One region of the Gordonia sp. SL306 genome, then DNA from elsewhere that is predicted to be linked to it. Evidence: predicted binding sites of a transcription regulator. Region 1 holds the regulator's gene; the other holds the start of a gene.
What was found. The regulator LexA, encoded in region 1, represses DNA repair genes until DNA is damaged. The targets are predictions, from matches to a motif close to CGAACANNTGTTCG.
Positions count from the first base shown of each region.

Region 2: the regulator LexA is predicted to act here: its motif matches at 3,182-3,195, upstream of cofD (2-phospho-L-lactate transferase).

Region 1 covers NZ_CP113063.1:4,745,982-4,750,717, forward strand. Annotated here, with positions in the region: gene OVA31_RS21745 (putative PEP-binding protein) at 1-1,189, shown strand, start outside; gene lexA (transcriptional repressor LexA) at 1,207-1,965, opposite strand; gene OVA31_RS21755 (LysM peptidoglycan-binding domain-containing protein) at 2,204-2,755, shown strand; gene nrdR (transcriptional regulator NrdR) at 2,858-3,349, shown strand; gene hrpA (ATP-dependent RNA helicase HrpA) at 3,369-4,736, opposite strand, start outside.
Region 2 covers NZ_CP113063.1:484,141-488,876, reverse strand. Annotated here, with positions in the region: gene OVA31_RS02290 (NUDIX hydrolase) at 33-617, opposite strand; gene OVA31_RS02285 (coenzyme F420-0:L-glutamate ligase) at 614-1,972, opposite strand; gene cofD (2-phospho-L-lactate transferase) at 1,969-3,036, opposite strand; gene OVA31_RS02275 (WhiB family transcriptional regulator) at 3,732-3,989, shown strand; gene OVA31_RS02270 (metallopeptidase family protein) at 4,026-4,631, opposite strand.

The sequences.
Region 1 (4,736 bases):
CGACGATCTCGCCCCGGCGGACACCGCCGGGCTCGATCCGACGCTGATCACCGCGCTCGTCACGCGTCTCGGAGGTCCCACGAGTCACACCGCGATCATTGCCCGCCAGTTGGGGATTCCATGCGTGGTGGCAGTGGGTGAGCTCGCCACCGTGGCCGTCGGCACCACGGTGCTCGTCGACGGCACGGCGGGCACTCTGGAGGTCGAACCCGACGAGGCGAGGGCGCTGGCCGGCGTCGACGAGAGTCGTCGCAAGGCCGCCGCGGTGGCGTCGTGGACGGGACCCGGGACGACCGCGGACGGGCATCCGGTCTCGGTGCTCGCGAATGTCGCCGACGGAGCGTCGGCACGAAACGCATCCGGTCATCCCGTCGAGGGTGTCGGATTGTTCCGCACGGAGCTGGCGTTCCTCGAGCGGGCCGAGGCCCCGACGATCGCCGAGCAGACAACGTTGTACCGCGAGGTGATCGACGCATTCGCCGATCAGAAAGTGGTGATCCGGACGCTCGACGCCGGGTCGGACAAGCCGCTCAAATTCGTGACCCAGCTCAACGAGGCCAATCCGGCGCTGGGTGTGCGGGGCAATCGCATCGCGATCGACCATCCCGAGATCCGCGCGGCGCAGCTCGATGCGATCGCAGCCGCTGCTCAGGAGAGCGGAGCCACGCCATGGGTGATGGCCCCGATGATCGCATCGCCTTCCGAGGCAGCGGAATTCGCGGGCGAAGTGCGGCGCCGTGGATTGATCGCGGGGGTGATGGTCGAGGTGCCCGCCGCTGCGATCCTGGCTCCCGCGATCATGGCGGAGGTCGACTTCGTCTCGATCGGCACCAATGATCTGACGCAGTACACGATGGCCGCGGATCGGATGTCCGCCGAACTCGCCACACTGACGGATCCGTGGCAGCCTGCGGCGCTGGCACTGATCGACATGGTTGCCCGCGCCGGTCAGGCGGCGGGCAAACCGGTCGGAGTGTGCGGTGAGGCGGCCGCCGACCCGCTGCTGGCATGTGTACTCGTCGGCATGGGCGTCAGTTCATTGTCCGCGGCGCCCGCCGCGGCTGCGCCGGTCGGGGCTCGCCTCTCGGAGGTGACCCTCGACCAGTGCCGGTCAGCCGCGCAAGCAGTGCTGAAAACCGCCGATCCCGCGGAGGCCCGTGCGGTCGCGGCCGCGGCGCTCGGTGGCTGACTCTCGGCCGCCGATCCTCACACGCGCCGCATCACGGTGACGACCTTGCCGAGGATCGCGGCCTCGTCGCCCGGGATGGGATCGAAGAGGTCGTTGTGCGGCATCAGCCACACGTGACCGTCCTTGCGCTTGAACGTCTTCACGGTGGCCTCGCCGTCGATCATGGCCGCGACGATGTCGCCGTTGTCTGCGACGTTCTGCTGCCGGACCACGACCCAGTCGCCGTCGCAGATGGCGGCGTCGATCATCGACTCGCCGACGACGCGCAGCAGGAACAGCGATCCCTCTCCGACCAGTTCTCGAGGTAGCGGGAACACGTCCTCGACGGCCTGCTCGGCCAGGATCGGTCCGCCTGCGGCGATCCGCCCGAGCACGGGCACGAACGTCGGTGTGGGCAATTCCTGACCGTCGGCCAGTCCGGCCGCCGCGCCGCCGGGCGGGGTGTGGTCGCCGTCCTGGATGTTGACCGCGCGCGGCCGGTTGTGGTCGCGCTTGAGCAATCCCTTGCGTTCCAGGGTGCGGAGTTGATGCGCCACCGACGACGTGGACGTCAGTCCGACGGCGTCGCCGATCTCGCGGATGCTGGGCGGGTAGCCACGCTCTCGCACGGACTGACGGATGAACTCCAGGACCCCGCGCTGCCGGGCGGTGAGAGCCGCCTCGGCGACCTCGGGTTCGGCGACGACGGGTGCCGGCTCCGACGAGTCGTCGGGGGCGTCTGCGGTCTCGTGGATCCCGCGGGTGGCTCCACGCCGCCCGCCGGCCTTGTCGCTCATCGCTGAGTCCTTCCTGTCGGCTGTTGCATCGTCGGCTGCCGCCGGAACCGGGTTCGCCTCGCAAAATCGCTGGTCGATCGGTTGTCTCACGGCCGAGGTTAACCGAACCTGCCGACAGGTTCAAACATTTGTTCGACGCGTGTCGAGACTTTGTCGGCGCAGCGTGCTACAAATCGAACATGCGTTCCATCGAACATGTGATCGAGGGAACGGTCGATTCGGATCCCAGGAGGACACGATGAGCACAGCCACCTTGACCCGCGAGACGTCCGTCCGCGAGACACCCGCGCGCCACGTGCCGAGCAGTGGCACCCTGACCCGCGAGACACCGGCGCTGGCGCCGCGACGGCCGGTCACCTCCGGCGTCGGTTCGCGTCCGAGGCGCGGCGCGAGGGTCGAGCCGACCCGTCCGGCCGACCGTCGTCCGGACGGTCGATACAACGCGGGCACGACGATCGTCGGCACCCGGTGTGCGGCACCGGCAGATGAGCGGCGGGTCTACGCACGACGTCGTGCGGCCGCGCTTGCCGTGCTGGTCGGGGGAGCGCTGGCCGCGCTCGTCTGGGTCGTCGCGATCGTCGGGTCGAACTACGCCGCGTCCGTCGCCCCGCAGCCGGTGGGCACCGAGGTGGTGCACGTCCGGCAGGGCGACACCCTGAGCTCGATCGCCGATCGGGTGGCGCCGGATCTGCCGCGCCAGTCGGTCATCGATCAGATCGTCGAGCGCAACGCCTTGGCCTCCTCGGGACTCCGGGTCGGTCAGGCACTGATCGCGCCCGCATACCGCTGAGCAACGGACGGTATTCTCATGGCACAGGTTCCAGCCGGAAACCGGCACGGCGTAGCGAGCATCCGGTGCGCCGGAGTGTCCCGAGACGTGCGTGAGGACAACATGCGCTGCCCGTTTTGTAAGAACGAAGACACCAAGGTCATCGACTCGCGTGTCGCCGATGAAGGGCAGGCGATCCGACGGCGCCGTTCGTGTGCGGAGTGTGGTCGCCGGTTCTCGACGGTGGAGAGCGCCGTGCTGTCGGTGGCGAAACGCAACGGGGTCACCGAACCGTTCAGCCGCGAGAAGGTGATGCGCGGAGTTCGTCGGGCCTGCCAGGGGCGTGCCGTGGCCGAAGACGCCCTCGCCCAGCTCGCGCAGCAGGTCGAGGATGCGGTGCGCGCATCCGGATCGGCCGAGATCCCCAGCAACGAGGTGGGATTGGCGATCCTCAAACCGTTGCGTGAGCTCGACGAGGTGGCCTATCTCCGATTTGCGTCGGTGTACCGCTCGTTCGACTCGCTCGAGGACTTCCAGCGCGAGATCGACGACCTGCAGGGCGACCTGACGCACGAGAAGACAGTGGACGCTGCGGGGCCGACCGTCTCCGAATGACGGCGTCGGAGCGGTGCGCTCAATGGAACACGTCCAGTGCGCGCATCGCCCGCTTCTCGGAGATCGGATAGGCGGTACCGAGTCGCTGCGAGAAGAGACCGACCCGGAGTTCCTCGACCATCCAATGGGCATACTCGTTGAAGGCATCGCGCCGGCCGACGGGGAGCTGCGCGACTCGCTGATTCCAGTGTGCGATCACCCGGTCGACCGCGGCGAGGGCATCGCGATCGCGGGTCGTTGATCCCATGAGATCGGCCAATCGATTCTCCGCCGCCTGGAGATAGCGAGGGATCTCGGTGAGATGTCTGCGTGGGGTCGCGGCCACGAATCCGTCGAAGACGAGGTTCTCCAGTTGCTCGGCCACGTCGTCGGCAGCGACGGACCCGCTGTCCTGGTCGATCTCCGATCGGAGGGGGGCGAGATGCCGGAGAATGTCCGTGGCGAGCGCGAAATACTCAGGGGCCGCGTCGGTCACAGTCGTTCTGAGGTCATCGCGGAGCCGCGCGAACTGGCCGGGCGTCCGGATGACGGTGAGGTCTCGGGTGGCCACGGCGTCACGGACCGCGCGCCGGGTGCAATCGGCCGGCAGATCGTCGGGTCGTCGATACGGGCTCTGACTCAGCGCCAGCCGTCCGGCCGGGTCGAGGGTTCCGGTGATCTTCTTGGGGAGCGTCGGGATCGTCGTCTCCAACAACACGATCACCGCGTCGGTCAGCTTGCGGTCGCGTTCGGCCGCGGTGACGGACTCGGTCCGCGTGACACCGGTTGCCCGTCCAGCGTCGTCCCGCACGACGTCGAGTCCCGGATAGCGGGTGATCGTCTGGCCGGCAACCGTTGTGGTGGTGGTGTCGGGTAGATCGCCGATGCCATCGTCGGTCCAGGAGGTGTGGACGGCGCGGGGACGTGAGGTGTCGTCGTGCCCGGCGAAACCCTTCTTCAGGTCGGCCAGTGACTTGCCACTCGCGACCACCGTCCCGGCGCGGTCGGTGACGGCGAAGTTCATCGTCAGATGGGCAGGGACGCGATCGAGGGAGAAGTCACCCGGGGACACGGTCATGCCGGTGATCGAGGTGAGCTCGCGGGACAGACCGGTCACCAGTGGCTCCGACCGGGGTGTCAATCGCGAGACCGCGAGGTCGGCGAAACGCTGGGCGGGTGCCATCGACTTGCGCAGGGCCTTGGGCAGTGATTTGACGAGCTCGGTGGCGAGTTCGGAGCGCAGGCCCGGGACCGACCAGTCGAAGCCTGCGGGTCGTACGTGATCGAGTAGCGGCCGGGGGATCACGACGGTGACCCCGTCGTCGGGAGCTCCTGGCTCGAACCGGTAGCGCAGTTCCAGGCGGGTCTCGCCCTGCTGCCAGGCTCCGGGAAAGTCGGTGTCGGCCAC
Region 2 (4,736 bases), 1.1 Mb from region 1:
GTGCACGATCGACGGAACTGGCCGGTGGCGGCTCAGGTGGGGTCGGCTCGCCGCCAGGCCGCGAGTCCGCGGTCGATGAGAATCGGGACGTCGACGGTGTCGGTGTCCGCTGGTAGCTCGTCGATCGGCCACCAGGCGAGATCGACCGACTCGTCGCTGCGCACGATCGCCGGTGGCCGACCGTCGCCAGTCGGCTGCGCGACGGCAGCGTAACGCACGTCGAGGTGGCGGGTCGGGACGCCGAGAGAACAGGTGATCGGATGGGTGTGCAGGTGGACGGGCGCAGCGGTCAGTCGCAGGTCCGGCACACCCGATTCCTCGCGTGCCTCGCGCGCGGCCGCCCCGGCCAGCGTCTCGTCGGACTCCTCGCAATGGCCACCGAGCTGAATCCACTTGCCCACCCGCGGATGCAAGGTCAGCAGGACGTGGGTGAGCGTCGCGTCGAAGACGATCGCCGATCCGGTCAGGTGGCCCGGCTCGCAGCGGCGCAGGCACGCTTCTGGCGCCGCGGCGAGAAACGCGAGATACGTGTGGCGCAACGCGTCCTGTTCGGCATCCGGTGCCGCCCACGAACGTAGGGAGGCCACGGCCGATGCGTGTAGCGACGCCATGGTCACCGCTCGATCACCAGTCCATCGGTGGCCGCCGCCGGCCGCAGCCCGGCGTCCTCCTCGGGTCGTCCGATGGCGACCGCGCCCAGCGGTTCCCAGTTCTCGTCGAGGTCGAGGACGTCGCGGACGATGTCCGGGGCGAAGATGGTCGACCCGATCCAGCAGCTCCCGACGCCGCGCACCGACAGGGACACCAGCAGCGACGACACCGCGCCGCCCGCCGCAACCGTGAACATCGTGTGTTCGGCGGCCGCACGCCGGGCGTCCGGGTAGTCGTGAGCACCATCGGGGACGAGGAAAGGGATCACCAACTCGGGTGCGTCGTAAAGGATCTGGCCTCGACGCACGCGTTTGCGGATCGACTCCGCCGACTTCTCGTCACCCTCGAGGTCGTGCCGCCAGGCGGCGGCCATCGCGTCGAGCAGCCGGGTTCGGCGTTCGCCGGAGCGGACCCAGACGAATCGGACCGGATGGGTGTGATGCGGTGCGGGTGCGGTGAGTGCCTCGGCGAACGCGGCGGACATCACCTCGGGGTCGACGGCGCCGGGCGCGAACGTGCGCACCGACCGACGCGTCCGCACCGCCTCGCGACGGCCCTGCTCGATCGCCTCCGCGGTGCCCATCCGAAACAGGTCCTCCGACGCCGGACGGACGAGATCGACGGCCCCGGAACCGTCGTCGACCGGCGCGAGGCCGCGCACCACGGCGATGGGTACCCCGCCGAGTTTGCCCTTCACCAGATCAGCCGCCGCGGCGATCTCGTCTGCGACGGCGATGTCGGTGACGACCAGGGGATTCCCGTACGCGTCGACCGACCCCTCGTAGGGATGGGAGACCCGGATGCCCGCCGCGCCGATGGCGACGTCGGTCTGGCCGTTACGCCAGGCGCGGCCCATCGTGTCGGTGACGATCACCGCGACGTCGATGCCGGCCACCTCACGTATACGTGCCCGGAGCCCCGCCGCGCTCGCGTCGGGGTCCACCGGCAGCAGGGCGAGTTGATCGGTGGCGATGTTCGATCCGTCCACCCCGGCCGCCGCCTGCACGATGCCGATTCGGTTCTCGGTGATCAGCGTCCGGTTCTTGCGTGCCAGTATCCGCACGGACTCGTCGTCGACGAGCTTGCGGCGCAGCGCATCTCGTTCTTCCGGATCGGTCGGCGCGGCCACCATGCGGTTCTCCACCTTGGAGAAGATCTTGCTGGTCACCACGACGATGTCGTCGTCGGCGAGCCAGGGTGCGGCGGCGAGGAGTTCGGTGGCGATGTCGCTCTGCGGCCCGAACTCGCCGAGACCGGTGACTGCCCGGATCTCGAGGCCTCCGACGGACCCGTGGTCGTGGGGCGCCGGAGAGCCGGTCACGAGGTACTCCGTTCCGCTGCGCCGATATTGCGATCGGGGGTGGCCACTCCGACCAGCGTGCATGCGTCGCGGACCATCTGGGCGGTGGTGGCCGGATCGCTCATCAGCAGCGGTGCGGAACCGATCGCGACGCCGTCGACGGCGGCCCGGTCGCCTTCGGCGACCAACCATCCGTCGAGGATCCCGTTGCCACTGCGCGCGCCGTAATGTGCCGCGATGGCCTCGGCGGAGGTCTCCACACCGATCACCGACAGGCATTCGTCGGCCATCCCGCGCAGCGGCCGGTTGTCGATCACGGGGGAGATGCCGACGACGGGGGCCGAGGTGGTGCGCAGCGCGCTGCGCACCCCGGGCACACTGACGATCGCGCCGATGCTGACCACCGGATTGCTGGGTGCCAGCAGCACGATGTCGGCGGCGGCGATCGCCTCGGTGACACCCGGCGCGGTGCGGGTGTCGTCGGAACCGACCTGCGCGAAACCGAAGGTCGGGATCTGTGCACGGTGTCTGACCCACCATTCCTGGAAGTGGATCGCGACCCGCTCGTCGTCGTCGCCGTCGGGCTTGGCCACCACCACGTGGGTCTCGTGACGATCATCCGTCGCGGGTATGAGCCGGACACCGGGCTGCCACCGCCGGCACAGCGCTGCCGTCACGTCGGACAGGCGGTAGCCGGCATCGAGCATCTGGGTTCGGATGAGGTGGGTGGCGAGATCGCGATCGCCGAGGCCGAACCAGTCGGGATCGGCGCCATAGGCGGCGAGCTCCTCCTTGGCGTGCCACGTCTCGTCGACACGTCCCCATCCGCGATCACGGTCGATGCCGCCGCCGAGGGTGTACATGCAGGTGTCGAGGTCGGGGCAGATCCGGACGCCGTGCATCCACGCGTCGTCGCCGACGTTGACGATCGCGGTGATCGCGTGCCCCCCGCCGTCGGGTGCCGTCGCCGTACCGCCGTGGTCGGGTTCACCCGGCCCGGGAAACGGCGTGGGGCCGAGCAATTCGCGGACGCCGGAGAGGAATCGGGCGCCACCGACGCCACCCACGAGAACCGTCACTTTCACCTCGTTCACTCTAGTGATCGAGGCGCGGGTGGTGTCGACCGCGGTGGGCGCCGACGTTCCGCGTGGTCAGTGGGCCGTCATCTGCAGGATGACGCTCAGCGGCGGTGGGTTCGCTACCATGGGTCTCGATTCCGGGGGAGGGGATCGATCATCTGTGAGATTGCTGATGTCTGCGCCCGACCCCGTGTCGAGACCGAGGGTTTCCGACGACTGATGGTATTAAGGAATCTTTTCGGTTTAACTTGACCGCAGCGGTCCATGCCGTGTGTAATCACATCAGTGTCATTATGAGTTTGAGATCGAGAATTGATGGAGCGCAAGGTTTTCGATCATTTGTTCGAATGGCTCATTGGGTGCGATACCCGGACACACGGTGAAGATCGATGGTGTGGGCAGATGTGGTGGGGCGGCAGGGTTGCCGCGGACACCGACGACTGGAACTGACAGACTTCTCGAGCTAGGAGGCGCCGACGATGGCTTTTGAGAACCCGATCGGCAATCCACTTGAACCACGCGACTATTCCGATCCCCGCAAACCCGTTGAGCCGGTGCATAGTTCGGAGGAACTCGCCGGCGCCGACGTTGCAGCCAATCATCTTGGGCTGGTGGGTGATTCAATGACGGCGCCGGGTGTCGGCGGTGTCACGGCAGCGCCGAGCGACAACTCTCCTTGGTCACAGCGGCGTCATCTTTCGTTGGTGGCCAACGACTTCGACGATCTCTTCGAGGCAGTCGAGGAACAGTGGCAGGAGCGGGCGTTGTGCGCCCAGACCGACCCCGAGGCGTTCTTCCCGGAGAAGGGTGGATCGACTCGCGAGGCCAAGCGCATCTGCCAGGGGTGCGAGGTGAAGCCGGAATGCCTGGAATACGCCCTGCACAACGACGAACGCTTCGGGATCTGGGGCGGGCTGTCCGAGCGCGAGCGCCGGCGGCTCAAGCGCGGCATCATCTGACGGCGCTGCGACCGGAGGGCCAGGACGTGTCCCGTCCTAGTCCGGCCCACGATCGATGGTGTCTTCGTCGACGCCCAGGTGGGTGGCAACCTGCTGGACCAACACCTCGTGCACCAACTCCAGCAGATCGGCGCCACGCCTGGCGCGGATCTCGAGCGGTCGTCGGAACAAGATGATCTGCGCGCGGGTGGGTTGGCCGCGTACGTCCAGCCCGGCCGGGATGAGCCGCGCCAGCGGCACCGCGCCGTCGGCGGTGACCTCGTCCGGCCACTGGATCGAGTCGGGGTCGTGCGGCAACATGCGTGGGATGTCATCCACTGCGATGTCGAGGCCTGCGAGCTGATCGTGCCAGTTCGCATCGATCTCCGCGAACGCCTCCAGGGCGATTACGTCGAAGGAGTCGGCCCGGCTCGCGAACGCAGGCACCGATTGCGGAAGCAACGGTGATCTGAGTCCCCGACCTCGACGATCGCGCAGTCGCACCGACCGCGTCGGGCTCCGAAGCACACCCCGACGGGACTCCGCACCCCGACCGCGCGCATCCTGCGCCCGCGCATCGGCACCCCGACCGCGCGGATCCTGGGCGCGACCACGAGGTTCGTCGGCGCGGCCCCGGGAGGGGCGAGGTGGATCGAAGCGCATGACGAGAGTGTAAGGATTTGTGACGTCTCTGTCGCGTGTGAGGTGCGTTTCGCGCGAGCTAGCGTGTCGCCGCCGGTGTGGACCCGCCGCCGGGGATAACCTCGT